3 regions of the Aquihabitans sp. McL0605 genome follow, and region 3 is predicted to be linked to each of the others. Evidence: predicted binding sites of a transcription regulator. Region 3 holds the regulator's gene; each other region holds the start of a gene.
The links. The regulator LexA, encoded in region 3, represses DNA repair genes until DNA is damaged. The targets are predictions, from matches to a motif close to CGAACNNNNGTTCG.
Positions count from the first base shown of each region.

Region 1: ACPPVX_RS13750 (DUF222 domain-containing protein) is a predicted target of LexA. The motif match lies at 1,489-1,502, and genes of this name have one in related genera.
Region 2: ACPPVX_RS18405 (DUF222 domain-containing protein) is a predicted target of LexA. The motif match lies at 1,429-1,442, and genes of this name have one in related genera.

Region 1 covers NZ_CP188252.1:2,968,669-2,971,941, reverse strand. Annotated here, with positions in the region: gene ACPPVX_RS13755 (MFS transporter) at 1-1,354, shown strand, start outside; gene ACPPVX_RS13750 (DUF222 domain-containing protein) at 1,534-3,006, shown strand.
Region 2 covers NZ_CP188252.1:3,982,121-3,985,393, forward strand. Annotated here, with positions in the region: gene ACPPVX_RS18405 (DUF222 domain-containing protein) at 1-1,412, opposite strand, end outside; gene ACPPVX_RS18410 (acyl-CoA dehydrogenase family protein) at 1,596-2,849, opposite strand; gene ACPPVX_RS18415 (hypothetical protein) at 3,017-3,273, shown strand, end outside.
Region 3 covers NZ_CP188252.1:4,396,784-4,400,056, reverse strand. Annotated here, with positions in the region: gene nrdR (transcriptional regulator NrdR) at 1-478, opposite strand, end outside; gene ACPPVX_RS20420 (LysM peptidoglycan-binding domain-containing protein) at 521-961, opposite strand; gene lexA (transcriptional repressor LexA) at 1,170-1,802, shown strand; gene ACPPVX_RS20410 (peroxiredoxin) at 1,807-2,268, opposite strand; gene ACPPVX_RS20405 (hypothetical protein) at 2,359-3,081, opposite strand; gene dapE (succinyl-diaminopimelate desuccinylase) at 3,089-3,273, opposite strand, start outside.

The sequences.
Region 1 (3,273 bases), 1.4 Mb from region 3:
CTTCGGCTGGTCGTTCCTCGAGGGCGTCGGCGCCGCCCTGATCCTCCCGGCCATCGTCGCCCTCGTGGCCGGCAACTTCGAGCCGGCCGCCCGGCCTCGGGCCTATGGCCTGGTGGCGGCGGCGGGGGCCATCGCCGTGGCCGCCGGCCCGCTGATCGGTGGTGCCGCCACCACCTACGCGTCGTGGCGGCTCGTGTTCTTCGGCGAGGTGTTCTTCGTCCTGATCATCCTGGCCCTGACCCGCAAGATCGCCGACGCCCCCGCCGAGGGCCACCACCACCTCGACCTCACCAGCACCCTGCTGTCAGTGGTGGGCCTGGGCACCGCGGTGTTCGGCGTGCTGCGCTCGAGCGAGTGGGGCTGGGTCACGCCCAAGCCCGGTGCACCGTCGCTGCTGAACACCTCGCTCACGTTCTGGTTCATCATCTTCGGCCTCGGCGTGGTGTGGCTGTTCTTCATCTGGCAGCACCGGCTCCTGCGCAACGGCAAGGAACCGCTGATCGACCCGAGCATGTTCTCCAACCGGCAGCTCACCGGCGGGCTGGTGATGTTCTTCTTCCAGTTCCTGCTGCAGGCCGGGGTGTTCTTCATCGTCCCGCTGTTCCTGAGCGTGGTGCTCGAGCTCTCGGCCATCGACACCGGCCTGCGGATCATGCCGCTGTCGGTGGCGCTGCTGCTGGCCGCCGCCGGCGTCCCCAAGGTCTGGCCGGAGGCCTCGCCGCGCCGGGTCGCCCGGGTGGGCCTGCTGCTGATGCTGGGCGGCATCCTCACGCTGATCGGCGGCATCGACATCGATTCGGGCGCAGGCGTCGTGGCCGTGCCGCTCATCCTGATCGGGCTGGGCATCGGCGCCCTGTCCTCGCAGCTCGGCGCGGTGACCGTGTCGGCCGTCCCCACCAGCGAGAGCGGCGAGGTGGGGGGCCTGCAGAACACCGCCACCAACCTCGGGGCCTCGCTGGGCACCGCGCTCGCCGGCTCGGTGCTGATCGCGGTGCTCACCGGCTCGCTGATCACCGGGATCGCCACCAACGACCAGGTGCCCGCCGCGGTGCAGGACCAGGCCGCGGTGGAGCTCGCCTCGGGGGTGCCGTTCGTGTCGAACACCCAGCTGTCGGCCGCGCTCGACGACGCCGGCGTCCCGAGCGAGGCCAACGCGGCCATCGTCTCGGAGAACGAGGCGGCCCGCGTCCAGGGCATGGACACCGCCCTCGCCGTGCTGGCCATCTTGGCCACGGTGTCGCTGTTCTTCACCCGCCGGGTGCCCACCACCCAGCCCACGGGCACCGACGACGCGGCGGCCGGCGCCGGGCCCGACCCGGATCGAGGCCCGGAGCCCTCTCCGGCTCTGGCGTAGGGCCGATCCTCAGGCTGGACCCGGACGGGGCGGCACCCGTGTTCGGGAGGTCCGAGGTCCCCGTGTCCGATGTCCGGTAGCAACGGGACCGATGAGCTGCGGTGGGGCCATCGAAAGCAATCATGGACCTATGTCGAACACACGTTCGACATAGGTGGTGGCGGGCCTAGCGTGGGTGCATGACCCCGCCCCGCACCTCCGACGCCGCCGACGGCGCTCCCGTCGATCGGTACGACCAGGTGCTCGAGGAGATCGCTCGCCTCCAGGGCGTCATCAACATCGCCCACGGACAGATGGTCGACGTCGCCAGGCAGGCCATCGCAGATGGGGTGTCCGGCGGCGATCCGCTCTCACCCAAGGACTGGGTCGCGTGGCGGACGGGCATCTCGCCCGAGCGGGCCGCAGACATCGTGCACCTGGCCGAACGATCCGAGGAGCTGCCGTCGGCCACCGAGGCGCTGCGGATGGGGCTGCTGTCGGTCGACCAAGCGGCCGAGATCGCTCGGCACGTTCCCCCCGCGTACGACGAGTCGGCCACGCGGGTCGCCCAGTGCTGCACCGTCCAGCAGCTCCGCCAGGCGCTGCCCTGCTACGCCGATCCCAAGCTCGATGGCGCCCGCAAGCGTCGACGCGGGGTGGCCACGGGCGTCGACGAGGAGGGATGGTGGATCCGCGGCCGTCTGCCCGAGGCCGAGGGGGCCCTGATCGATCGGGCGCTGAAGGCCAAGCAGGAGGACCTCGAGCGCGAGGCCCGCACAGAGACGCCCGAGGGCGAGCGGCCGCCACACGTCTCGCTGGCTGATGCCCTCCTCGCCCAAGCCGAAGACGACCTCGCCGCAGCCGCAGCGGCCCGGCCCGGGACCGATCGCTACCTCGTCCATGCCCACCTCCAGGCCGGACCGCACGGCCTCGAGCTCATGACCCACCTCGGCGTCGCGCTGCCCGAGGGCCAGCGCCGTCTCATCTTGTGCGACGCCAAGCTGCGGGCCGCACTGCACCACGGCATCACTCCGGTCGCCATGGGCCGGGCCACCCACATCGTCAACCGCCGGCTGCGGCGCCTCGTCGAGCACCGAGACGGCGGGTGCGCGGTGCCGGGCTGCCACCGCACCACCCGGCTCGACGTCCACCACATCATCCACTGGGAGGACCAGGGCGTCACCGAGACCTGGAACCTGCTCACGCTGTGCCGGGCCCACCACCGGCTGCACCACCTTGGCGAGCTCGGCATCGAGGGCAACGCCGACCTGCCCCGTCACCGAGACGGTGGGGTCGTGTTCACCAACCGGCACGGCCGTGTGCTCGACGCCACGGGCGAGCCGATCCTGCCCGACGTGGGTGGAGCAGGCGGTAGGGCCCGCTCCACCGCTGCCGTCGAGCGAGCGGCCGGGGCGCTCGGCATCGCGCCGCACCGCTACCTCCCGCCCACGGGCGAGCGGCTCGATCGCCGCCAGTTCCACCTCAACGCCTCGCCACCGCTCACCCCGGCCGGCGACGACCTCCTGGCCGCGCCACCCGATGATGAGCCGCCCCCCGTCAGCCCTGACGGATCTCATGCCCGTCGCGGTCCAGGCACCGACGCGGCCAGCCCCATCACCGTCGACGGCCCCACCGCCACCGACCCCACCCGGGCCGGGCCGGCCGCGGGCTGACCCGGCGCGATCAACCCCTCGACCACCGCGCCGAACCCCCGGTCCAACGACCGGTGTCCCATCCATCTCGCACCAGGCCGTACCTGCGGCCCCATCGGCGCACCTCCTCGCGCGCCCGGACCACCGGCATCACGACCCGGGCTCGGCGGAGACGCCGGCGCCACCCTGCTCCAAGCGTCAGCGCCGGGAGCGGTCCATCTGAGGAGCGGCCACCGCGGCACCAGCTGCCCGGGGTCCGCCGGTGAGAGCAGGGAGCGGTCGTCGCTC
Region 2 (3,273 bases), 410 kb from region 3:
TCGTCGCGCCCCTCGGGGTCTACGCGCCGCAGGGGTGGCTCGGGCGCGTGGTCGTTGCGGCGGAGGCCCGCGTCGGGTGGGAGGAAGCGGCGAGGCCCCGTTCCGGCCTCGAGGTGCCACCCGTGGTGGGTCTTCCGGAGGTGGCAGGCGGGGCAGAGCGGGTCCTGGTTGGCGAGGTGCGTGATGGGGTCGTCGCCGTAGGGGACGCGGTGGTCGACCTCGATGGCGATGGATCGGTTGCACGCGCGGTTGCTGCACCGCACGCCGTCGGCCTCGATGGCGGTGCGCTGGTGGGCGTTGAGCCCCCGGCCGTGGTGGGCGACGGTGACGACGTCTCTCCCCTTGCGGACCACCACCGCGAGGAACGGGTCGTCGAGGAGGATGGCTCGGACCGCCGCGATCGACACGGGGCCGAGCCCGGCGATCTCACTGGTCTCGCCGGCCAGCGTGTGGCCGCGCAGCAGGGCGGTGTGGTCGACGTTCACGATCACCTTGACGTTGTTGCCGCCGGGGAGCTTGTGGGGGAGCGGCACCACCCGGTCGGGGTCCCACGGCGGCGACCACGTGGGCGGTGATCCTGCCGGGGGCGTGACACCCGCGGGCGCATCACTCTCTGGCTCGCGGTCGGTGGGCTCGCGGTCGGTGGGCTCGCGGTCGTGGGTCCCCTCGCCGGCAGGCTCGGGTCGTGCCGGTTCCGCCGCGGCGGCGCGGAGGTGGCCGTAGTAGGCGAGCATGGCCATGTAGGCGTCGTAGGACCGGTTCTCGTAGGTGTCGCGCGTGCCGTCGGTGCGGCCCTGGCGGAACATGACCTCCTCGAACGGCCGGAGCATGGCGTCGAAGGTGGCGGCGTCGGCGCCGGGGCCGGAGATCCGCGCCCAGAACGCGCCGTCGGCATCGGTGCCGCGGCGCAGCGACCGGCGGGCGCGGATGCGGCGCTCCCGTTCGGCGGAGTCGGTGGCGGCCGCCTTGGCCTTGGCGGCCTTGTCCTTGAGTGCCTTGTTGGTGTCTCGGGACGCCGAGTCGAGAAGGTCGTCTTCGGCGGACGGATCGGCCGAGGCTCCGTCGGCGACGGCCCCGGCCTGATCGGCGGAGAGGTCGCCCTTGCGCATGGCGTCTTTGGTTTTGGGCAGCCGGTCGGCCTTCTTGGCGGTGCCCAGCTGCCGGCTCGCCTCGGCCACCGAGATGCCGGCCTTGGCGGCCAGCCAGTCTGCGGCCGAGTGGTGGCCGTGACCTCGCCAGGCATCGGTGCGCGCCACCCGCAGGGCCAAGAACAGCAGGGCGCCGCCGAGCGCCTTGTCGGCCGTGGCCAGATCTTCGACCGCGGCCGCGGCCTGCGGACCGGTCATGAGCTCGGGCTCGATGACCGCGGCGACGTGCAGCGCCTGGGTTCGAAGATCCGATGTCACCGTCATGACCCTGAGCCTAACCCGAACACACGTTCGATGGAAACCACATCCATCAAAAAGTGCTGAAATGTCCGATTTGGGATAGACGGGTGCGGCGGTGGATACCCGCTGACCTGGGGATCGTGCCGACGAGCCCTAGAGCCCGAGCCGACGACCGAGCCGGCGCCCGGGGCGCGGGACAGGGTGGCGTCAGCCCTTGAAGATGTCCTTGAAGGGGCTCTTGGAGTCGATGCCGGGCTCCTTGGGGAGGCCCAGGACGCGCTCGCCGATGATGTTGCGGAGGGTCTCGTCGGAGCCGCCGGCGATGCGCATGCCGGGAGTGCCGCAGACGAACGTGCTCCACGCGTAGGTGCCCCACTCGCCGCTGTCGGCGAGGAGCCGAGGGCCCAGGACCCTGGCCACGAACTCGGCGGTGGCCGTGAGGTTGTCGGTGAGCATGAGCTTGCCGAGCGAGAGCTCCGGGCCGGGGACGCCGGTCGCCTTCAGCTTCTCGGCGGCGCGCTGGTTGGTGTACTTCGCCACCTGGAAGCCCGTGTAGAGGCGGGCGAGCTCGTCGCGCAGGACCGGGTCGTCGGCCACGTCGAAGTGGCGCATCATCTGGATCAGCCGGGTGGCGCTGGCGAGGCCCAGCCCGCCGCCTCCGCCGCCCCCACCGATCGAGGCCCGCTCGTTCATCAGCGTGGTGAGCGCCACGGTCCAGCCCTTGTTCACGTCGCCGAGGCGGTGGGTGTCGGGGACGCGGACCTCGTCGAAGAACACCTCGTTGAACGCGGACCCGCCGGTCATCTGGCGCAGGGGCCGGACCTCGACGCCGGGGGCGTGCATGTCGACCACGAACCCGGTGAGGCCCTGGTGCTTCGGGAGGTCGGGGTCGGTGCGGCAGATGATCTCGCCGATGTCGGAGTAGTGGGCGCCCGAGGTCCACACCTTCTGCCCGCTGATCACCCACTCGTCGCCGTCGCGCTCGGCCTTGGTGGTGAGGCCGGCCAGGTCGGAGCCGGCGGCGGGCTCGCTGAACAGCTGGCAGCCCACCAGCTCGCCCCGGTACATGCGGGGCAGGTAGGCGTGCACCTCGGGCTGGCCGTGCTCGAGCATCGTGGGGGCGACCATGCCGAAGCCGATGCCGAAGAAGCCCTGGGCCGGGACGTCGTAGCGGGTCTCGAGGGAGCGGTAGGCCTGGTCGTAGGCGCGGGGGAGGCCCCGCCCGCCCAGCTCGGTGGGGCCCGCGATCCAGTGCAGGTCGGCGGTGGCCTTGGTGCCCAGCCATGCCTTGGCGGCGGCGAGCTGGCGGGCCTCCTCCTCGGGGGTGATCTCCTCGAAGAGGGCCACGTCGTCGGAGCCCTGGCCCCACTCGAACGCGGTCGCCTCGGGCTTGGGTGAGGCGTTGGCGTCCAAGAAGGCGGTGGCCTCGGCCTTGAACTCGTCGAGCGTGAGATCGGTCATGGGGGTCCCCTGTCTGCGTGCTGGTCGTCGTCCGCCGAAGAACTTGACTGATCGGTCAAGTTACTGCGCGGGAGCGGCGCGCAGGGATCGGATCGACCGGATCGGGGTAGTGGCTGGTCATCCGGCCTCCTAAGAGGCGACACCGACACGACCTGGAGCAACTTCTCATGGACATCGTTCGCAACGACGACGGCACCCTCGTGGTCCCGGTCGATCCGCCGCGCATCCACGAGACCGACGAGACCTCGGCCGAAGAGGTGCAGGCGCAGATTGACGCCCAGCCCACCACCCGCGTGCTGCACCCCGGTGAGGGGGGCTACGACGAGGCCCTGGCCGAGTGGGATGCCCAGCAGAACCCCGACCGGGGTGCCGCGGTGTCCACCGCGTCGGGCCGGGAGCAGGCCCGCACGGTGGTGCACGCCGT
Region 3 (3,273 bases):
GCTTGGGCTCGGTGGCCTTGGTGAGGCGAGAGGGGCCCATCAGCTCGTCGAGCTCCCGCTCGAAGTCGGCGAGATCGTCGAACTCCTTGTAGACGCTGGCGAAGCGCACGGCGGCCACGACGTCGAGGTCTCGCAGGTGCTCGAGCACGGCCCGGCCGACGCGGTCGCTGCTGACCTCGGTCCCTTCGAGCCGGAGCGACTCCTCGACGGCGGTGGCGATGCGATCGAGGTCGGCGGCATCGACCGGCCGACCCTTGGTGGCCAGCCGCAGGCCCGAGACCACCTTGGCCGGGTCGAACGGCTCGCGGTCCCCGGAGCGCTTGACGACCAGAAGTGGGACCTCCTCGAGGCGCTCGAACGTGGTGAACCGGCGCTGGCAGGCGAGGCAGGCGCGGCGACGACGGATCAGCAGCCCGTCTTCGGACTGCCGGGAATCGATGACCTTGTCTTCGAAGGTTCCACAGGCTGGGCAGCGCACGGGCGTGACGCTACTGCCACGGGCGCGGTGCGCCCGTTCGCGTCAGGCGGGAACGACGATCTGCTCACCCGGCTGGAGGATGGTGGTGCCGTTCAGCTCGATCAGCCGATCGACCAGGGGACGCACGTCACCGGTGGGCTGGAGACGGCGGGCGATGCTCCAGAACGTGTCGCCTGAGTGCACCTCGAGCTGGGCCGTGGTGCCGGCCGCCACACCGGCGGCGGCCGAGGTTCCGGCCGAGGCGCCAGCAGACGGGGCGCCAGCAGACGGGGCGGGAGCGAGCCCGGCGAGGGCACCGCTGCCGATGGCGATCGACAGCAGGACCACCAGCACGATCCCGACGACGGCGGCGACGATGTGGGCCGGTGTGAGGCCGAGATCGATCGGCGCCTCGACCGTGCGCCCTCCGTGGGCGGTGACGAGGCGGAGCGCGGGGCGCTGGGGAACCGAGGTGTGCGGGCGGGGTTGGATGATCGCAGCCATGGAACAGATACTCCCCAGGGGGTCTGACATCGAGACGCTTCCGAACGCTCGTTCCACGAACGCCTGTTCGGACGTGGACACTGTAGGCACGAACAGTCGTTCGCCGTCAAGCCCGGGAACGAACAAATGTTTGCCCGAACACCTGCGCGATGCTACGGTCACGGTCGACCACTTGTTCGCCCTCCCGGGCATCACACGAGGAGCCCCCATGACCGACCAAGCGCTCACCGCCCGCCAACGGCAGATCCTCGAGTGCATCGATGCCTCGATGCGCGAGAAGGGCTACCCGCCGTCGGTCCGGGAGATCGGCGAGACCGTCGGACTGGGGTCCCCGTCCACGGTCCACTCCCACCTCTCCACCCTGCAGCGGCTCGGGTTCCTCCGCCGGGACCCGTCCAAGCCCCGCGCCATCGAGGTCCGCTGGGACGCAGCGTCCGGGGCCGCCGTCGAGCGGCGCCCCATCCGCCACGTCCCCCTCGTGGGCGAGGTGGCGGCCGGCACCGACGTGCTCGCCCAGCAGAACGTCGAAGAGGTGGTCCCCGTCCCCGCAGACCTCACGGGCGACGGAGACCTCTTCATGCTGAAGGTCCGTGGCGACTCCATGGTCGATGCCGGCATCCTCGACGGAGACTTCGTGGTGGTTCGCTCCCAGCCCGAGGCCCGCAACGGCGAGATCGTCGTCGCCGGCATCCCCGGCGAGGAGGCCACGGTCAAGACCTACAGCCGCAGCGGCGATCAGGTCGTGCTCACGCCCCACAACCCGCGCCTCGAGCCCATGGTGTTCCCGGCGTCCGAGGTCCAGGTGTTCGGCAAGGTCGTCACCGTCATGCGCAAGCTCTGATCGCTCAGAGCTTGCCGATGGCCGCGGTGTAGCGCTCCTTCTCCCGGGCGGTGCCCAGGCTGTCGGTGGCGAAGGTGTCCACCAGCACGCCGTCCTTGCCGATGAGGAACGTGGCTCGGATGGCACAGCCCAGATCCTCGTTGAACACGCCGTAGGCCTGGGCCACGGCTCCATGCGGCCAGAAGTCCGAGAGCAGCGGGAACGTCCAGCCCTTCTGGTCCGCCCACACCTTCTGGGAGAAGCGCGAATCGCACGACACGGCGAGCACCTGCACGCCGGCCTGCTCGTACTCGGCGATGTCGTCGCGCAGCTCGCACAGCTCGCCTTCGCACACCCCCGTGAACGTGAACGGGTAGAAGACGAGGGCGACGGCCTTCTCGCCGGCGAAGTCGCTGAGCGACACGTCGGTGCCGTCCTGGTCCTTGAGCGTGAATGCGGGGGCGGGCTGTCCGACGTCGATGGCCATGGGTGCTCCTGTGCTGGGTGGGATCGGCGCAGTGTACGGAGCTGTCCGACCCGCCGCGCTCCTGGTCCGCGGCACGGGCGGAGCACCACCTCAGCGAGCTGGGGGCGCCATCCGCCGCAGCACGGCGGCAGCCGCCACCGCCAGTGCGTCGTCCACGTCGTCGCCTTGGCCGTGGCGGACGGTGAGGGTCACGAGCGCCCGTCCCCGCCACAAGGTGAGGTGCTCGTACTGCGTCACCAGACCCGACTCCACCGTCCCGGTCTGGTCCTCGACGGTGATCCAGTCGACGGGGTCGGGGGCGTCGGCCTCCGTGCTCCCGGCCGGGGCCGACAGATCTGCGACGGCCGGGCGGTCACCGCGGCGCCGCAGCGCCTCGATCCAGCCAGGGGCGCGGTCGCGCTCGGTCCACCGCTGGCGCCACACGGCGTCGAGGCAGATCGTCCCGAGCCGGTCCCACGCGTCGCGGTGCGCCGCCCGATCGGCGGGATCGTCATCGGCGAAGACCTCGGTGCGCACGACGGCCAGCACCCCCGCGCGCCGCAGGCGCCACGCTGCGCCCTCGTCGAGCGCGGTGAGGCGGCGCCGAGCCCGGATCGTCCGCAGCTCCTCCGACGCCGGATCATCGCCGTGGGGGTCGAGCCGCTCGGCGTTGTTGAACATCGGCACCGACTGCCAGCCCTTGCCCAGGTCGGATCGAGCCAGGAGGGGGCGCTCGGCGAAGGCCTGGTCCTCCGGGTCCCACCAGGGCGCCTCGCCCCCGGGGCCGGTCCGACGCCCCTCGGCCCCGGCCTTCTGCTTCCTCCCGATCGCCACCGGTGGGTCAGACGCCCGTCGTCAGCAGGTCGACCAGCGCCTCGTAGCACCGCTCGATCGGCGCACGGTCGACCCGCTCGTCGGCGGTGTGGGCGAGCGTGGCATCGCCGGGTCCGAAGTTGGTGGCCGGGATCCCGTGGGCGGCGAAGCGCGCCACATCGGTCCAGCCCAGCTTGGCCCGCACCGGCAGGT